Regions from separate parts of the Brevibacillus sp. MER 51 genome, predicted to be linked through region 2. Evidence: predicted binding sites of a transcription regulator. Region 2 holds the regulator's gene; each other region holds the start of a gene.
What was found. The regulator LexA, encoded in region 2, represses DNA repair genes until DNA is damaged. The targets are predictions, from matches to a motif close to CGAACATATGTTCG.
Positions count from the first base shown of each region.

Region 1: the regulator LexA is predicted to act here: its motif matches at 1,267-1,280, upstream of M3630_RS12340 (ImmA/IrrE family metallo-endopeptidase).
Region 3: the regulator LexA is predicted to act here: its motif matches at 3,257-3,270, upstream of M3630_RS24410 (carbohydrate kinase).

Region 1 is NZ_JAMAUS010000005.1:50,886-56,993, reverse strand. It holds gene M3630_RS12345 (recombinase family protein) at 1-721, opposite strand, end outside; gene M3630_RS12340 (ImmA/IrrE family metallo-endopeptidase) at 759-1,250, opposite strand; gene M3630_RS12335 (NACHT domain-containing protein) at 1,511-4,702, shown strand; gene M3630_RS12330 (hypothetical protein) at 4,984-6,108, opposite strand, start outside.
Region 2 is NZ_JAMAUS010000001.1:760,140-766,247, reverse strand. It holds gene M3630_RS02915 (GNAT family N-acetyltransferase) at 1-67, shown strand, start outside; partial or broken gene M3630_RS02910 (SOS response-associated peptidase family protein) at 152-342, shown strand; gene M3630_RS02905 (DUF4269 domain-containing protein) at 679-1,254, opposite strand; gene M3630_RS02900 (DUF456 domain-containing protein) at 1,363-1,848, shown strand; gene lexA (transcriptional repressor LexA) at 1,899-2,522, opposite strand; gene yneA (cell division suppressor protein YneA) at 2,685-3,020, shown strand; gene M3630_RS02885 (DUF896 domain-containing protein) at 3,097-3,294, shown strand; gene crcB (fluoride efflux transporter CrcB) at 3,391-3,756, shown strand; gene M3630_RS02875 (HelD family protein) at 3,796-6,045, shown strand; gene M3630_RS02870 (HesB/IscA family protein) at 6,107-6,108, opposite strand, start outside.
Region 3 is NZ_JAMAUS010000014.1:18,598-24,705, forward strand. It holds gene M3630_RS24385 (cytochrome ubiquinol oxidase subunit I) at 1-463, opposite strand, end outside; gene M3630_RS24390 (pirin family protein) at 627-1,400, opposite strand; gene M3630_RS24395 (DoxX family protein) at 1,455-1,841, opposite strand; gene M3630_RS24400 (FMN-dependent NADH-azoreductase) at 1,917-2,543, opposite strand; gene M3630_RS24405 (MarR family winged helix-turn-helix transcriptional regulator) at 2,678-3,124, opposite strand; gene M3630_RS24410 (carbohydrate kinase) at 3,313-4,413, shown strand; gene M3630_RS24415 (pseudouridine-5'-phosphate glycosidase) at 4,417-5,343, shown strand; gene M3630_RS24420 (VanZ family protein) at 5,421-6,108, opposite strand, start outside.

The DNA.
Region 1 (6,108 bases), on a different contig from region 2:
AGGGGCGCCAGATACCCGCAGTATTCTCTTTTCGCTTCCCTCGAGTAATTTTCCGATCATCCTTTGCGTATGCCGTAGGGACACCTAATGCATTTAAATAGTCAGAGACTTTTATGCATGAGTTACCTTGGTTAGCAACCATATGGAAGATTAGCCTTACAACTCCTGCCTCAGTCATGTCTGAGTGGGGAAGTAGGTCTTCACAAATCTCCAGATAGCCTTCACTGCCTACGCGGTATCCATAGGGGACAATACCTCCAAGCCATTTACCAGCCCGTGCAGCGCGGTTTGCACCGTACCACAGACGTTCTATGATGGTCTCACGCTCTAAGTCAGCCACCCCTGCTAAAATGGTTAAAAGGAAACGGCCTGACGGATCTCCGGTATCAAATGGCTCCGTCATAGAACGAATTTTAACACTGTCACTTTCTAGATCGTGAACGGAATTCAGGATGATTCTGGCTGATCGTCCCAGGCGGTCTAAGCGGTAGATAAGAAGGAGATCAATTTCTTTGTTCTTAGCATCTTGTAACAGTTCACGACCGGCTGGACGTGCTTCTAATGGAACGGTTCCAGTTACACCATCATCCTTGTACCACTTAACAATTTCTAACTGATGGAGATCCGCATACTTACGAGCAAATTCAAGTTGGTTTTCGATCGTACCACGTTCTGCTTGATCGTCTGAACTAACACGTGCATAAATTCCTAACCGCAACATGGTTCCCTCCTATACTGAGATTTGTCCTTTTGATTTGTTACGAGATGAATCGGATTGGGTTGCATGACAATTTTGATTTTATTCTCAGCAACCTATCTGAACATAGTTCGGGTGTAACTTTAAACTGCTCTGATAGGATATCAAGTATTTCAGGCTGCTTGTAATCATAGTTCTTCAGCATATGTAGTGGTAATGCAGCATATCTTGTGAAATTCCTTGCATCCCATTCCTGTAACTCACGGAAGGCAGCAGGCATCATTAGCTGGCGTCCGGAATGACGGAGGATATGACAAAGCTCATGATAAAAATGCTCCCTTTGCACAAGTGAAGGGAGTCGTTTGTCTATCGTTATACTTTTGAAGCGGCCGAATTCATATGCCATTGATGGGATCTCTTTGTAAAAGAGATGGATGCCTAATGATCTAGCTATACGCTGTTCATCTAGTTCTTCAGGTGTGTATATTCCTAGCTGTTTATAAAATTGACTTATCCAAATTTCGAGTGGGGTAGGAGAGTAGGACGATTTCATCAGATCACCTCTAGCAGGAACGTTTGTTCTGTAAATGATTTTACCATCCCTACTTTTTTCCTACTAGTGACAATTTGATGTATTGATTGCGGCTTAATTAGTATGTTTTGTCGTTTTATGTCGGATAAGCTCGATAGAAAAATGTAGGTAATTGGGACTATTTGCCGAATCTTTATGTAGGAATAATTCAATAGTGGAGAAGAAAGTCATAAATCAAATCAAGTATTTAATATTCATCTTGAGTCATTGGAGGAAAAAGAATGTCGAAACTAACGAAAACAAAGCAATGGATAGAGAATGTTAAAGAGACAATACCTTTAATTTCAAAACTTACAGTAGACAATATTAAGGATAATTTTGAAAAAAACGGTCAAGAAATATTAGGAAATGCAAACGGAACAATAGGCATTGTCATTAAATTATTTGGTCAGAAGTTAATAGATAAATATTTTGAAAATCTGAGTGAGAATAAATTACAAAATTTTGGCTTGGGAATTTATTTTAAAGCTGCATGTGAGCAAGGGACAAAATCATTATTGGAACTTGACGAAATATATATTGATCATGATTCCCAAAAAAGGCTAATTAAACGTTTTGAAGAAGTATTTGAAGAAAAGAAGGCAAATATTGCAGATTCAGAAATAACCTTGGATTTTAATGCACAAAGACATCCAGCATGTACTTTAATTAAAAGCATCTGCATTAAACTACTAGAAGAATACACACCTGACCATACAAATTATGAGGACTTAAAGAATAAATTTATTCGTAGTTATAATGAAAATATTGAGGAAGAGGTAAAAAAACATTTTGGAGACGATTATCAAAAACATCAAGAAGAAATAAATGAAAAATGGATAAAAAATCAAGAAGGAAAATTGTTGAACCACATGGTTGAGTTAAATAAAATCGGATTCTTAAAAGGAGAAGATTTTACTTATCAGAAAACTTACGGGTCTTGGAAAATCGTAGATAAATATCGTTACGAGGAAACAGGGAATTATAAAAAAGATATAGAAAAAATTAATGAAATTGAAGAATCTTTAGTGCCACTAGAGGAAATGATTTCAGAGTACTTTGGAACGGATGATACTATTGAAAAGATCATGTTTATCATAGCTGATTTTGGAAAAGGAAAGTCTGTATTTCTCAAAAGGTATGCTTCTACTTTAGCTAAAAAACATATGCAAACGTGTGAAACACCAATTCCAGTTTATTTTAATCTAAGAGAATTTGACGAGTTTGATCAAGGGAGTACATACGGAGTCATTAGTGACTATCTGGCAAAAAAGTTTGGGTTAAACGTTGAAGATGAAGACTTCAAGCAGAAAGAATATGTTTTTTTAATTGATTCCTTAGATGAATGTGGAAATCTATCAGAAGATCGGATCGACAAAGTTTTAAGATCAGTAAAAAAAATACAAAATATTGACGAAAAGAAATGTCGCAAGAATAGAATAATTATATCTTCTAGACCGATTGAGCACGGACTAGAAAAACATTTAAACATGTATCATCCATACATGAAGAAAAATCAAGAGAATAGACCAATCAATTATTTTGCTTCAGTATATGGTTTTAAAATTGACCAATTTAATAATTGGATTAGAGAAGCACTAAAAGCTAAAACGCCAATCAATATAGAGATTTTCCAAGGAATCAGTAGAGACATTATTACTAATGTCATGAAAGAAGACGATTTTAATATATATAAATTACTCTTTGATAAACAAGTTATTACTTATGATGAACTTAAAAGACCGATATTTGCATATATGATCTATAAGTTAATCATGAGTAATACTGACCTATCTACTGCGAATAAAATAGGAGTTTATTTATCCTTTGTGAATGTCTTAACGAAAGAAGCCAAATATATTAACTCAGTTCATAAAATAAATTTAATGGATGAGTATAGATTTAGAAACATTTTACATTCCACTGCAGCTCTTTGGATGTTTGAAACACATAAAGGTGGAAATGGTTTCTTAAAGAAACATGATATTAGCAATACTATAGAGGGGGCTATTTTAGATATAAAAGATGAGTATAAAATGGAGAAATATAAAGAGGTAGAAGATATTGAGTTTATATCTCAATCCTATTTCGGCCAAGAGGGAGACACTTTTTATTTCCAGCATCAGTCTTTCGCTGAGATGTTACTAGCAGAATACTACTTGAAAATATTTATCCGTTATGCTTTAGATGAGTCAATTAGCGAAGAGATAGCTCGAAAGAAATTGATATTAGGAAATCCAAGTGAACAGACAATAGATTTTTTGGGGGGCTTATTAAAATTATTAAAAGAATGTGCTGTAAAAGAAGCTGATGATGATGTGAAAAAGAAGCGAAAATTACTGTTTCCTATGATTGCTTCTATGGCAATACCTGAATATAGTAAAGAACTCTATACTCCGTATATTAATCTCGTTTGGCTAAAAAGCGTGAAGTTTGAGCCGAATTCAACTGAACCACCAAGTCAACTCTTAGAAAATTGGATTATTAATGAAGAAGAAGTTGAAAAGATAATAAATTTGTGTAGGAAAATTCTAGATTCAAATGCAACTTATTTATTAACAAATGCCGTTACTAAGTATAGTTCATTATTTAAAGATGAAGTTTTGCAATTATCTGAGCCAGTAGAATCTATCGTACCAGAGATCGATAAATGGCTAGCTCTACTTGTTGGAAATACCCTCTGCAATGAACAAAAAATTAAAAAGTACTTTAACAAGGATCTTAAAAAACCAGAGGTATTATTTGATATGTTAAAAAGGTGGAATGCGTATAACGGACAGGGTACTCCGAGTTGGGGTAGACAATTATTTCAGGGAATAAAAATGAGGAAAGTAGAAATAGATACAGATATAGATACAGAAGGAAGTATATTTCTTAGTCTTTTAAAGTTACGATTTCTGGAGATGGAAAAAATCGGGTTGAATGGTATAGATTTTTCAGACTCTGAGTTATATAAAATTAGTTTTACTGATTGTGATATGTCTGACACTAATTTTACTAATACTATTTTGAATGTAACTATGTTTATGAATTGCAGTTTATACGATTCGAATTTCACTTCTGCACGCATTGAACGAGTTGCATTTTTCGATTGTGTTATTAGAAGAGCTAATTTCAATGCAAGAACATTAAAAAATGTAGTATTAGAGTTATGCCAAATAGAATATGCTATCTTTTTACCTAAAGAATTAAGTAATGAGATGGAGGGTAGAAGTGGAACTCCATTCCCACATATTGGTTACAAATCATACATTTATCACGATATAGATTCTAGTAGCAAAAGCATTATAAATAATATAATGTATACGATTAGTCCATTTTTAAGTTATGTAAAAAAAGAACGAGGAATTAGTAATAATGTGATATTGAGCTGGTTCATATTCGAAAATGCAGAGGATAAGCAAGTATTCAAAAAGTGGCTAAAATCAGTATAAAGTAATGCCATCACTTTTGTTGTTGTCACCTGTTCCCACACACCAAAACAAGAGTAATAATAATATTACAGGAGACCTGTTTTTATGACGGGTCTCCTTGTCATTTCTGTTGCTCCGCAATATACCTCAAGTACCTTACATGCTTCAAAGACTACTCATAAATCTTCCCCATGTACAATATAGTAGCGAGTGACTTCCACTCGGGTTGATCTGGCAGATACGCCATATCTATTGTATCTTCCATCTAGGATTTCATTGCCTCCAGAAAGCCGTCTTTTGGATTATTCTAAGGCAGTATAACTCCATGCGTATAGGATATTACCTTCTTGTACTTTGTCCAATTGATTCCATACAAAATCAGGTAAACCACCGTTTTTTATGAAAGGACCGCCTGCGGAATTGTATTCTGCATACAACAAGAAATTCTTATTGGAAGGTAATACACTCTTATTTCTTAGTCTAATATTGCCTAAGTATACATTCAAAAACACTACGTCAGCCGGCATATCTCCATGCTTGACCTTAATCTGTGGGGTAGGAGGGGTATACAACTTTTTTATTTGTCTAATAGCATCATTTACAACTCGGGTTAGTTCCTTCTTCTGTATTTTACTCTCAACAAATAATTGCCCTTTTAATCTTTTTAACTCAGGAGTACTGCAATCACTTAAATTAGCTAATCTCCAGTTTGTCCCTTTAATTGTGGGATATCTAAAATTTTTAATATAGTCTAAATCTAGTTCTTCTTCGTTTGGATTCCCAAAAGTTATGTCTCCTCGTTCAAGAGTGATTTGATATAAATCTACAATATCAATTGTTTGATTGGCAGTAGAGTCAAGATCGGATGATTTATACCGTGCCCAACCGGTCAACATCCGATCATTAGATATTGAAATAAAGTATGAGTCATACCCTGGATAAATTGTTCTTGCTATCGAAGCTGCTTCAATCGAAAAATGTACTAGTTCCAACCGTTGATTAAAACTTGTATAGAAATTGATATTTAACTGTTGTCCATTTGGTGATTCCGATATTAAACGGCACGTGCTGCCTGGTAAAGAGAGTAACATTTTAACAAGACCGTTTTTAATAAATGGATCATTTTGCATTATTCGTTCAATTAAAGAAGTGATTTCAGGATGGATCGAGAAGAATCTAATAAAAGCTACAATCATTCCACTAACAGTGTCATATAGATCCTCTATGATCTGATCAAAATCGAAATAACTCAGTTCTTTTGTTTCCTGCTTACGATTTTTAAAGAAGTAAAACTGTGCCTTATTATCAGTTAAAAAAATTCCCCCATGATTTATAGCATTTCGAATATCAACATCCACAAATGCACATAATTCTGAAAATCCGTTACTTACAAGCATCTCATATAAACCATTTAACTTTGTCTGCGA
Region 2 (6,108 bases):
ATTTGTTCGACCCTCGTTAAAAATAGAGGCAGAACATTTTCGTTTTCCGCTTACTTCACACGCATAGAAGGTTTGAAATGACGCGTCAGGTGAAACAGTAAAATAGAAGAGAAAAGCAGGCGTCCAGTATGGAAGGATCTGAGGGAAAAGCATGTGCGGTCGTTTTACTCTCGTAACGAACTTGGAAAAATGGGAGCAAAGCCACGGTACAATATTGCACCGGGTCAGTTCATTCCAGCGATTATTTCTGACCGTGGCAAGCGACGTATGGGTTAGTTGAGATGGGGGTTAGTGCCGTCGTGGGCTGCCGATGAGAAGAGCAGCTACAAAATGATCAATGCATTCGCGCTGAACCATACCACAAGTAAGGGCAAGTTTTTTTGCGGAATACCTTGTAGGGCGTGGATTTGTATATATGTGTGTAGGTTCCGGGCTATGGTAACACCTGAAAAGGTCCATAGGGCTATCGTATTTTGAGTGGAACATCCTGTTCACATCCCAAGGAAGGAAGAGGCTTCGTGAACGAAGGAGGCTCCCCGAGGCTGGGCAAGAAAAGTGTCTGAAGTGTCGATGCTGGCAGTGAATGCGCCTCTGACGGTACTTTCGCTTAGCAGAAAGAGAAGATGCTCTAGATCACAATCGTGAAGGGGCACTTATGGTCGGCTCTTTGATTGAAGATTAATCCTTTCGTAGGAGATGAACTCTTTCACGTAATTCCTGTTCGGTTAACGATTCCAATTGCAACAAGGCCTCAAATGGATCACTACCTGGAATATGAAAGTATCGAGCAAATGCAGGCTCGGTTTTGATGCCGCTTTGCTTCAGAGCTCTGATGTGTTGGTATGCATCCATGCCCCCTATTTCTAGCAATCGTGCTTCGATGTCCATATGACGATAGGCATTTTGCTTTTCGACAGCTAACGGTTGAGCAAACAATTCAAACCAAAAGTCAGCTGTGAAAAAAGAGATAACGCACGTGGGGATACTTTTTATATCTAGTTGAGTCACTTCAAATCCAGGCAAACAGCCAAACGCTTTACGAACAACCTGCTCAAACTGATGCAAATCATGACTCTCGCAAATAATATCCAGATCACTTCCTACAACGTCAATGTTCAATGGGATGGTTCCGGCAAGCACTGGACGGTAATCGGATAGTACTTCCATGAGGTGCGTCTGTTGAATTGCTTCCAACGCCGCTTTTTGGCGTATTGTTCCTCTGCCCAGGTAAGAGAGATCATGCCAATTTCTCATGAGACAACCTCCATGTCTACTTTCTTTTAAAATAGTTTAGACAAAAGTGAATAAGTACGCAACGAAATCGGTAATCACTCGTATACCTAAATGAAGGGAGTGTAGTGGATGGAAATATTTTTGTGGGTCGTAGTTGTGTTGTTGTTCTTGCTTAGCATCGCAGGAATTTTCTTACCCGTTTTACCTGATACGATCTTGCTGTGGGCGGGCTTTTTACTCTATCACTTTTTTATTGCAGATCCGGGAGCGGGATTGCCGGCATCCTTTTGGTGGGGAATGGTCGTTCTAAGCATTCTACTTTACGGTGCTGACTTGCTGACGAACATGTACTTCGTGAAAAAGTATGGGGGGTCAAAGTGGTCGTCCATTGCCGCTGCGGTCGGAATTATCCTCGGGATTTTCGTGTTTCCACCGTTTGGTATGCTGATCTTGCCGTTTGTATTCGTCGTTCTCGTAGAGTTAATGGTGCAGAAGCAATCGATGGAGCGAGCAGTGAAAGCAGGGGTAGGTTCACTGATCGGATTTTTGGGTAGTGCGGTCGTAAAAGTCATCTTGCAAGTTACGATGATCATCTGGTTTTTTATCGCCAGATAACATATAGAAAACGAAAAGGACAGCCGAGGCTGTCCTTTTTTACGTGGAAACTAGTGAATGAGGCGATAGACACCGATGACTTTACCGAGAATGGTGACATGCTCCAGAATGATCGGTTCCATTGTGGCATTCTCCGGTTGGAGTCGGAAGTGGTTCTTTTCTTTGAAAAATCTTTTGACGGTCGCTTCGTCTTCTTCTGTCATGGCTACGACAATGTCACCATTGTTCGCTACGTGTTGTTGGCGAACAATGACGTAATCTCCGTCGAGAATTCCGGCATCAATCATACTGTTCCCGGAGACACGCAGCATGTAGACCTTGTCTGAAGTCACGATATTGTCTGGAAGCGGGAAGTATTCTTCCACATCCTCAATGGCTGTAATCGGTTGTCCAGCAGTTACTTTTCCGATTACGGGCACACGGACGACAGAGTCTTCGAAATTGTCTTGAAAACGATCTTCATCTGATAGCAATTCGATGGCGCGAGGTTTGGTAGGGTCTCGACGGATGAGGCCTTTTTTCTCTAAACGTGCCAAATGACCATGTACCGTTGAGCTGGAAGCGAGTCCGACAGCCTCTCCAATTTCACGTACAGAAGGCGGATATCCTTTATCACGAACTTCCTTTCGTATGAACTCGATGATGGCTTGTTGTCTACTCGATAATTTTGACATAGAAAGACACCCCTGATTTCTCGAACATATTTTCCTATATTATACCATGGGAGCTTGCGTTCGACAAACATAAGTTCGATTCATTGTTGACATGAACGTATGTTCTCATTTATTATGAGTTTACAAGAGGACAGAACGTATGTTTGTAAGGGGGCCATTATCATGAATTCATCGACTGTACGTAATCGTTTCGAGAAAAAAGAAGAACGTCGTGTTCGTTTTGGTATCACGAGAGGTCAAGCTCTCTTGTTTCTTATTACATTTATTCTCTTTTTTTACTTGTTGACCGAACTAGTGTTTGCTTCTTCGCCAATGGAGGAGCCACAAGGCATTGAGGTAACCGTACAATCCGGAGATAGCCTATGGTCGTTAGCCGTTCGCTACTCAGATCAGCATACAGATGTTCGTGACTATATCATAGAAATCAAGGAAGCGAACGGTTTGGATAGCAACAGGATTTACCCGGGTCAGACTCTGATCATGCCTGATATGCCGTAAGTGTTCGGCTGTCTTGCGGGATCATTCGAATGTGGTATAATGAAGCGGCACTACTACAGAGTGGGAGGAACCAGCAGTGGTATCTGACGCAGAAATTAAACGCATTAATGAATTGGTCAAAAAATCTCGCGAAGAAGGTTTGACTGAAGAAGAAAAGCTCGAACAAAAAGCATTGCGCCAAAAGTACATTGACGCCGTTAAGCTTTCATTGAGAGCAAATTTGGATTCCATCCGTTATGTGGAAGACCTTGAAGAAAATAAGCCAAAACAGTAAGATAACAATTACTGATACGACAGACATCCTCGCTTGACGCTAGGGTGTCTTTTTCTGTGACATACATAACGCTTTGATAGCCAGGGAGGGAAAGCGATGGCGTGGATAGCTGTAGCGGTTGGAGGAGCAGTTGGCTCTCTTTTGCGCTACCTATTGTCTTTGCTTGCGAATCAGCCAGGATGGCCATGGGGAACCTGGATCGCCAATGTTTGTGGATCGTTGATCATCGGCATCTTGTTCGTGCTGGGGAAAGAACGTGGCATATTATCTCCAACACTCTACCTCTTATTTGCAACGGGGGTCATGGGAGGATTTACGACTTTCTCTAGCTTTTCCTTGGAAGTGGTCACTTTTTGGGGAGAAGGCCACCTGTTGCGTGGCACTTTGTACGCTCTTCTCAGTTTGGGAGTCGGGCTACTTTCTTGTGCGTTTGGAATATGGCTGGGTAGGCAATGGTCCTGATACGTTCAATGGACACGATACATGTGAGGAGGAATGAAGGTGAGTACACAGCATCGTGATTATGAATGGGAACAAAAAAAGCTGGATGAAACGATTTCGGCGATTGACGAAGAAATGGAACAGCTTCGCAATGATATTCGCGAGGCGACAGATGACTATGTGAAACAGGTCGTTAACTATAAAAAGGCAAAGGATTTGCGTTACCTGGAAGATCAGGGGCGAGAGAAGCCTTATTTCGGCAGAGTGGACTTCCTGAAAGATGAGATCTACGAGCTGGATCAGGTCTACATAGGAAAACGGGGAATTGTACGCAGCGATACGTTTGACTCTGTCGTCGTGGATTGGCGTGCGCCTATCGCCAGTCTTTACTATTCCGGTGAGAGCAAAGACGCGTTTTATCGAATGGGACGAGAGATCGTACGTGGTGAAGTTCGCTTAAAGCGTAATTTTGCGATTGAAGACGGTAAGATCGTCGGCATCTATGATGGAGCGGTAAAAGAAACGATTAACCGCGAAATGGGGCATCCAGACGAGTTTTTGCAAGAGGGCTTCATTGATGAATTTTTGGCAGCCAATCTGAATCATGCGAACGATAGCAGGCTAAAAGACATCGTCGCTACGATTCAATCCGAGCAAAATGATATTATCCGGGCGGAAAAAGAACGGCCCATCGTTGTGCAAGGAGTAGCGGGGAGCGGAAAAACGACCATTGCGCTGCACCGACTCTCCTATTTGATATATAACTACCAGGATTCCATGATGTCCAAAAAATTCATGGTGTTCGCACCAAACCGGATGTTTCTTACCTATATATCCGAGGTTTTGCCTGAGCTGGGAGTCGATGACGTTCACCAGTCTACCTTTGTGGATTGGGCAGCGCGTCTCGTGAAACCTCTGCTGCCAAAAGGATGGAGAATCGTGAGTCCGGATAAGCCTCTGCAATTGTTCTTTGAAGAGGGGCAGGATGAGCGCCAGCAAGAAATAACGCGAAACAGGCTTCGCTTCAAAGGATCGCTCGCTTGTCGGGAGGCGCTGGAGCAATATATCCGGCATATCGTCGAAACGAGAATTCCTTTTAAGAAACTCAGCTTTTTATACAATAAAACGAAACAAGTCTTTTCCATTCCGGGTGATTTTATTCGCCAATGCTTCTTGGAGCAATTCGCCAATATGCCGTATCATCGACGGGTAGAAGCTCTTCGTAAGCATTTGAAACAAGAAATGAACAAGCAATTATTTGCCCATTTGCGAGAACGAAAAGTCGATTTGGACAAAGAAGGCTTGTACAAATTCGAGAAAATGCTGGAGCAAATCCTGGATACGTACCTGACTTCATTTCCAAGACTGGAAATTTTCGCAGCTTATCGCGAATTGATTGCTGACGAGGAATTGCTGCGCAAGCTCGTACCTGCTGATATTTCAGACGAAGTGGTGCGTGATGTGACGCAGTCTAGTGCTGCGCTGTTTGCAGAGGAGAGATTGGAGCCGGAAGATATCGCTCCATTGCTATACTTGCAGCATATTGTTGAAGGAATGAATAAAGCGGAGCATTTTGATCATACGGTCGTGGATGAAGCACAAGACTTGAGTGCGTTAGAAATAGCCGTCATTGCATTGGCAACCAAGCGAAACTCGCTCACAATCGTGGGAGATATTGCGCAAGGCATTCATAGCTACCGGGGGATTCTTACCTGGGAAGAGTTGACGAAGGGGATTTTTGCCCAGCTGTTTCCTTCTTATTATACGTTGTCGCAAAGTTATCGTTCCACAATTGAGATCATGCGCTGCGCCAATGAAGTGTTGCGGCAAATTGAATTGCCTGAGACGGTATTGGCAAAACCGGTTTTGCGACATGGTGAAAAACCAATCATGGTCAAGGCTCGTTCACGAGCGCAACTGTGGGAGGACATCTCTTTGCGTGTGGCTGCCTACCAGTCGGAAGGCTTCAAAACGATTGCCATCGTAGCGAAAACCATACAAGCGAGTAAAAAAGCCCATAAAGGCTTGCAAGACAAAATAGCTGATCTGACTCTGTTAGGCAGCAAGGATAACCAATTTCCCGGTGGCGTAACCGTCATGCCTGCTTTTTTAACAAAAGGCTTGCAGTTCGATGTGGTCATTATACTGGATGTGGATGCCTATCAAAATAATGAATGGGATGCGAAACTGTTGTACGTCGCGATGACACGTCCGGTCCATCGGCTTGTTATGACGCAGGTTGATGATGTTTCTTCACCGTTGCTGAAAGATTTACCGACAGCGCTGTACACCATGGCTACTGACGAATAAGAATCGATTCATCAAAGAAAACCCTCTGCCTGTAAAAAGCAGAGGGTTTATCTGTACAATCTT
Region 3 (6,108 bases), on a different contig from region 2:
CATCGACCATCCGAAAGCCAGTTGGCGTGCCTTCAAAGGCGTGGACATTCGTAATCAGGATCGCGGACGCCGTCGCACCAAGCAAAACCATGAACAAGCTCAACAAACGCATGTTGCGGGATAAGCGGTGAGCCGCGTAGACGTAGATGGACATAAATAAGGCTTCCACGAAGAAAGCGAATATTTCGATCTGAAAAGGTAGCGAGATCACCTTGCCGACAATCTCCATGAATCCAGGCCATAATAGGGAAAGCTGGACTCCAGCAATCGTACCAGAGGGGATCGCGACACCTAATAAGATCGCCTGGGCTTTTGTCCAGCGTTTGGCCATTATCTCGTAATCTCGGTCACGCGTCCGCCAAAAGAGGAGCTCCACCAGCAAGATCATGAGCGGGAGACCAACACCCATGGTCGCAAAAATAATGTGAAAGGCCATAGTCGTCCCGAATATGGCTCTGGTCATCACGATATCTTCCACGTTCAACTTCCTTTCTGATCGGCACCAAAAATTGTTAACGATTTCCTCGTTAATGTCCCATGAGGAGGCGGAGTTTATACGAAAAAGACCGTCACAAAAATGTGACGGTCGGGCTTGATGATAGGATAAGGACGTTTAGAAGAGTAGATTATTTACGATAGAGTGGATAATCAACCTCAGTTGGTACTTGAATCAACACCAGGCGGAGTGGAGCATCCGTTGATGCCGTGTAGATGGCTGTGCTGCTTTCCTCGGAGGAGAGAACGACAAAGTCACCTTTGGTTGCCGGGGTGTGGTTCTCGCTGACAGTTGCTTTCTCTGCAACGCTTCCGTTCCCTTCCACTATGACGACTGCGTGAGCATAACCAGCCGGGAGTTCTTTTTCATACGACTTTCCAGCGGGAATCGTGATATCGCTCATCAAGGAATCCGTGACCAACTGAATGGGAGCAGACGATCCGATGATGTGTTTTACTTGGACACCATCGACATCCTCAGACGGAAACTCCTCATGATCATACTGATTGTAAGTAGGCGGTTGCTTCGTTGTCTGCGCAAGATGCGGTTCAAACCAGATTTGAAACATTTCTGTATCCTTGCCGAGCTCTTCTGCATGGTACGCTCCTGAACCGGTTTGCATGATCTGCGCGCCGCCTGTCGACACCTCTTGAAGATTTCCGAGCGTGTCCCGATGTCCGACTGTCCCTGTGAGGACATACGACAAAATTTCAAAGCCGGAGTGAGGGTGCAGCGGAATTTCAAATGTCTTCAGCGATTTTGCCCAAGCCCAGTAAAAAAGCGGTCCTACCCGTTTGACAACGGAGCCTTCATGAGGGAAGCCAATTGGTTTATTCTCTACGATTTCACCGTCGCCAAAATGTCCTTTTGCTTGCTCGTTCTGTGTGTAGACGCGGATTTCCATCTGATGTTCCTCCCTTAGTACGATTGCTGGCTTACGGGGTGTGAGGAGTTGCCATTAAAACAAAACGTATGCGCCTGGACCGATCAACGCTACACCAATAACAACTGCGATTAATGTCAGGTTGTATTCGAATCCGTTTTGTGTGACCCAATATCCATTTTGACCGTGTACCTTCAGAATGGCAACCAGCATTGTGAAAGCAAGCAGAATAGCACTTGGCCAGATACCTACGCCTGTGGCAAACATGAGACCGCCAACGAGTTCAGACAATCCAGCGACGAAAGCCATTGCTACGCCAGGTTTCACTCCGATAGACTCCAGCCAGCCGCCTGTTCCTTTCAAACCATAACCGCCAAACCAGCCAAACAGCTTCTGTGCACCATGACCTGCAAACGTCAAACCAATGACCAAACGAATCAACAACAACCCAGTATCCAACACTTTTCATCTCTCCTTAATTACTTTTAATTAGTATATCTTTATTTTAAGATATTTGTCCGAAAAGGCTGGCGGGCCTTAGAAGGATTCCGCCAGTTTTACTGCTTTTTCTACACCAGCTGCAACGAGCTCAGCTGCTTTGTCTTGGAATTGGTTGTGACCTTCTACGATCACTTCGGTTACATTGCTAACGCCCCAGAAGCCGAGGATCGTGCGAACGTATTTGTTTGCCATTTCCATCTGAGCCATAGGCCCTTCGGAATAAACACCACCGCGTGCGCTCAACAGAGCTACTTTTTTGTCGCCCATCAGACCAACTGGACCTTCAGCTGTGTACTTGAATGTTTTACCTGCTTGGGAGAGGTAATCCATGTACGAGTGCAGAACAGCAGGAACAGTGAAGTTCCACATTGGGAAAGCAAATACGATTTTGTCTGCTGCTGTAAACTGGTTCAGGTATTTGTTAACCAAGTCAGCACGTTTTTGCTCATCAGCAGACAGCTCGATGCCGTTTCCTGCTTTCCACATAGCAGTCAGCATGTCGTTACCGTAATAAGGGAGGTTTTCAGCAAACAGATCCAACTCAACGATTTCGTCGTTTGGGTGTGTTTCTTTGTATGCTTTCGTGAAAGCTTCGTACAGCTTTACACTTGTAGCCTGCTCAACTGGGCGATCGTTTGCTTTAATAAAAAGTACTTTACTCATGAAAATTTCATTCCCCTTCCATTTAGTAAGTCGCTAACTTTTAATGTGTAAATCTTGATTTTAAGATTATTACGTATCAGATCTTTTGTCAACACTTTTTTAAAACGATTGTGGTGAAGAGAGGGGCTGCTCATCTAATAAGTAGCTTGAGCAGTGCGTCCCAATTTTTTTAGCAGTTCGATTGCTTGACGTTGTTCTTCTGGTGTGAGACCTTCCATCGCTTTCTCAATAGCGAGTTGATGAGGAGGGAAGATTTCAGACAAAAATTGATGCCCTTTTTCAGTGAGTTCCGCAAAAATGACGCGGCGGTCTGCTGAACAGGGCTTGCGAATGAGCAGTTGTTTCTTTTCGAGTTTGTCCACAACGTATGTGATGTTTCCGCTGGAGATCAATATTTTTTCGCCAATTTGCTGCAATGGTTGAGGACCTTTATGAAATAATACCTCTAGTACGCCGAATTCAGTTGGATTAAGTCCATGCTCGCGAATGTGACGATTGGAGTGAGCGGTAACCCAGTTGTATGACCTTGATAAAACGACAAAAAGATCGAGGGGATCATTTCGAAGTGGTTTGTCAGACATAATGGACCCTCCTTTACATCGAAATTTCGATATCTTTAATTTAAGATAATCCTACATGATCGTGTTCCTGTTTGTCAAATTAAGATAAAAATAAAATGAAAAACATGTCTGTACAAACAGTTGTCTTAATGATAAACTTTTGTTTGTAAACGAGCTGTGAAAGCGTAACAAAAGAAAGGAGGATGACCGTGGAAAAAGACATGCAGATCCTTCATCATATCCGGCAAAATCCTTTTATCACGCAGCAGGAGCTGGCTGATCTGATTGGAATCTCACGTTCAGCGGTAGCTGGCTACATCGCACAGTTGACCAAACGCGGGGAAATCAAGGGACGGGCTTATGTACTTCGTGATGAAGGAATGATTGCTTGTATCGGTGGGGCCAACCTGGACCGCAAAGCACGCGGCAAGCAACAGGTGCGTCTACATTCATCCAATCCCGTAACGATTATGGAATCGTGTGGAGGGGTGGCACGGAATATCGCGGAGAACCTCGGTCGTCTTGGCTGCAATACGTCCCTCATTACGAGCGTTGGTGAGGACAAAGAAGGCGAATGGCTCTTGCAGGAGACGAAAAAGCACGGGGTGCACATCAGCCAGGTGTGGAGACTTCCTACACAGCGGACGGGAACGTATACGGCGCTTCTCGATATTGATGGCGAGATGGTTGTTTCCCTGGCGAACATGGATATTTACGATGCTCTCACACCGGAGATGTTTGCGGAGAAATGGTCGCATATTGCAGCAGCCCACGTGGTTTTCATCGATACAAACATTCCGGCGGACTGCTTGGCCTACATCATCGAACGCTGCCGGGAGGAAAACATCCTGCTCTTCGTTGACCCGGTCTCATCCATTAAAGCAAAGAAGCTCCCACAGCAATTGGACGGAGTAGAAGCGATTTTACCGAATCGCGAAGAAGCCGAGCTGATGGCTGGCATGAAGATCACGACGATCGAAGAATGCGCCGAGGCTTGCCGCAAGATCAGGGAACGAGGCGTCAAGCACGTCATTGTGACCTTGGGCGAAGAAGGCATTTACTATCAATCTGAGGACGTTGAGGAGCATATGCTTCCATATCCAACAGAAGTAGTAGATGTAACGGGTGCGGGAGATGCGTTCGCGTCGGGACTCTTGTATGGCATTGTAAACGGAGAGTCTTTCCAGAGAGCGTGCCGTCTTGGATTGGCAGCATCCGCTCTGACATTGCAAACAGAGCAGTCCGTATCTCCTCTATTAAAAGCAGAACAATTGGAACTGGCCGTAGAACAATTCGAAAAGGAGCGATAAGAGATGAAACAATATTTGACCTTTACTGAGGAAGTACGCCACGCATTGGAGAACAACCTGCCGGTAGTTGCACTGGAGACGACGATTATTTCGCACGGTATGCCATATCCGCAAAACATCGAAATGGCAAAAGAAGTAGAGCAAATTATTCGCGACAACGGTGCTGTACCAGCTACGATCGGGATCATGGACGGCAAAATCAAGATCGGTTTGTCTGACAGCGAGCTGGAGGAGTTTGCAACGAATAAAAACGTAGCAAAAGTAAGCCGCCGCGACTTCGCTTATATTTTGGCTAGCGGTAAAATCGGTGCGACTACAGTAGCTGCTACCATGATTGCAGCTGAGATGGCTGGCATCCACATGTTTGCAACTGGTGGTATCGGCGGGGTACACCGTGAAGGCGAAATCACTTGGGACGTATCTGCTGACCTGACTGAGCTGGCGCAAACAGATGTAGCTGTAGTATGCGCGGGTGCGAAATCGATCCTCGATATCGGCCGCACACTCGAATATTTGGAAACACAAGGTGTACCAGTTGTGGGCTACCGCACGGATGAATTCCCATCCTTCTTCGCTCGCGAAAGCGGATATGGTGTAGACATGCGTATCGATACACCAGAAGAAGTCGGTAAGATGATGAACACCAAATGGGATCTGGGACTCAAAGGCGGTATGATTATCGCAAACCCAGTACCAGAATCCGATGCACTCAACCACCAGGAAATCGAGGCTGTGATTCAAAAAGCACTCGCAGAAGCAAAAGAAAACAACATTGCAGGTAAACAGGTAACGCCATTCATGCTCGATAAAGTGAAAAAGCTGACAGAAGGCAAGAGCTTGGCAACAAACATCGCGCTGGTGAAACACAATGCTGAAGTAGCTGCAAAAATTGCGGTAGCTTATCAGAAAGAAGCGAATCAAGGTAAATAAGAGAGATTGAACAACAAAATAGTCAAAGAAAAACGAGCCGCTAGAATCGCTTCTAGGGCTCGTTTCGTTTATTTTACTCACTCCCACCAATGCTGCATTCCACGGACTCCAACATCCCACAGCTTAGCGTTTCCGGAAACGATAATGGTAATTTCGTTTACCTCGTTAAAAGGCAACTCCCTTAAAGCCTCTGCCCCTTGATAGGATTGTTCGTTTAACTGAGATATTTCTTGTCCATCTACGATGATTTTGGCTTCACCCGTTGAGTCTCCGTTGTCGGGAATGCCGAAATAGAAAGAAAGCCAGACATTTTCTTTGTTCCCCAGAATATAGGTGTATGTTTTGGTTGATTCACCTTCACTGCTATACACGTTCATTTTCGGTTCTATTCGCTCACCTGCTACGGTGAAGCTTGGGAGGTTCTCAGTCATAGGTGTAGTTCCTGTCATTTCTTTCATAACCGTTAATGATTGGACAGGGCCTTCTCTTTTTTTGAGGATTTCAGAGACTACCATGACTCCAAATATAAGTACAACAATCGTTAGAGCCGAAGCAATGAGCTTTTTATAAGAAATATTTGAAGAAAATCCTACTCGATAGGCAACATAGCCAATGGCTGCACCTAATGTATTGGATATCACATCATTGATATCAAAGCTGCCAAGATACGTTAAAGCCTGAATCGTTTCTAAAACGAGAATCGCTATGACAAACAAGGATATGAACTTCCCAAATCTGACACGATACAACAGGGGAAATAATATT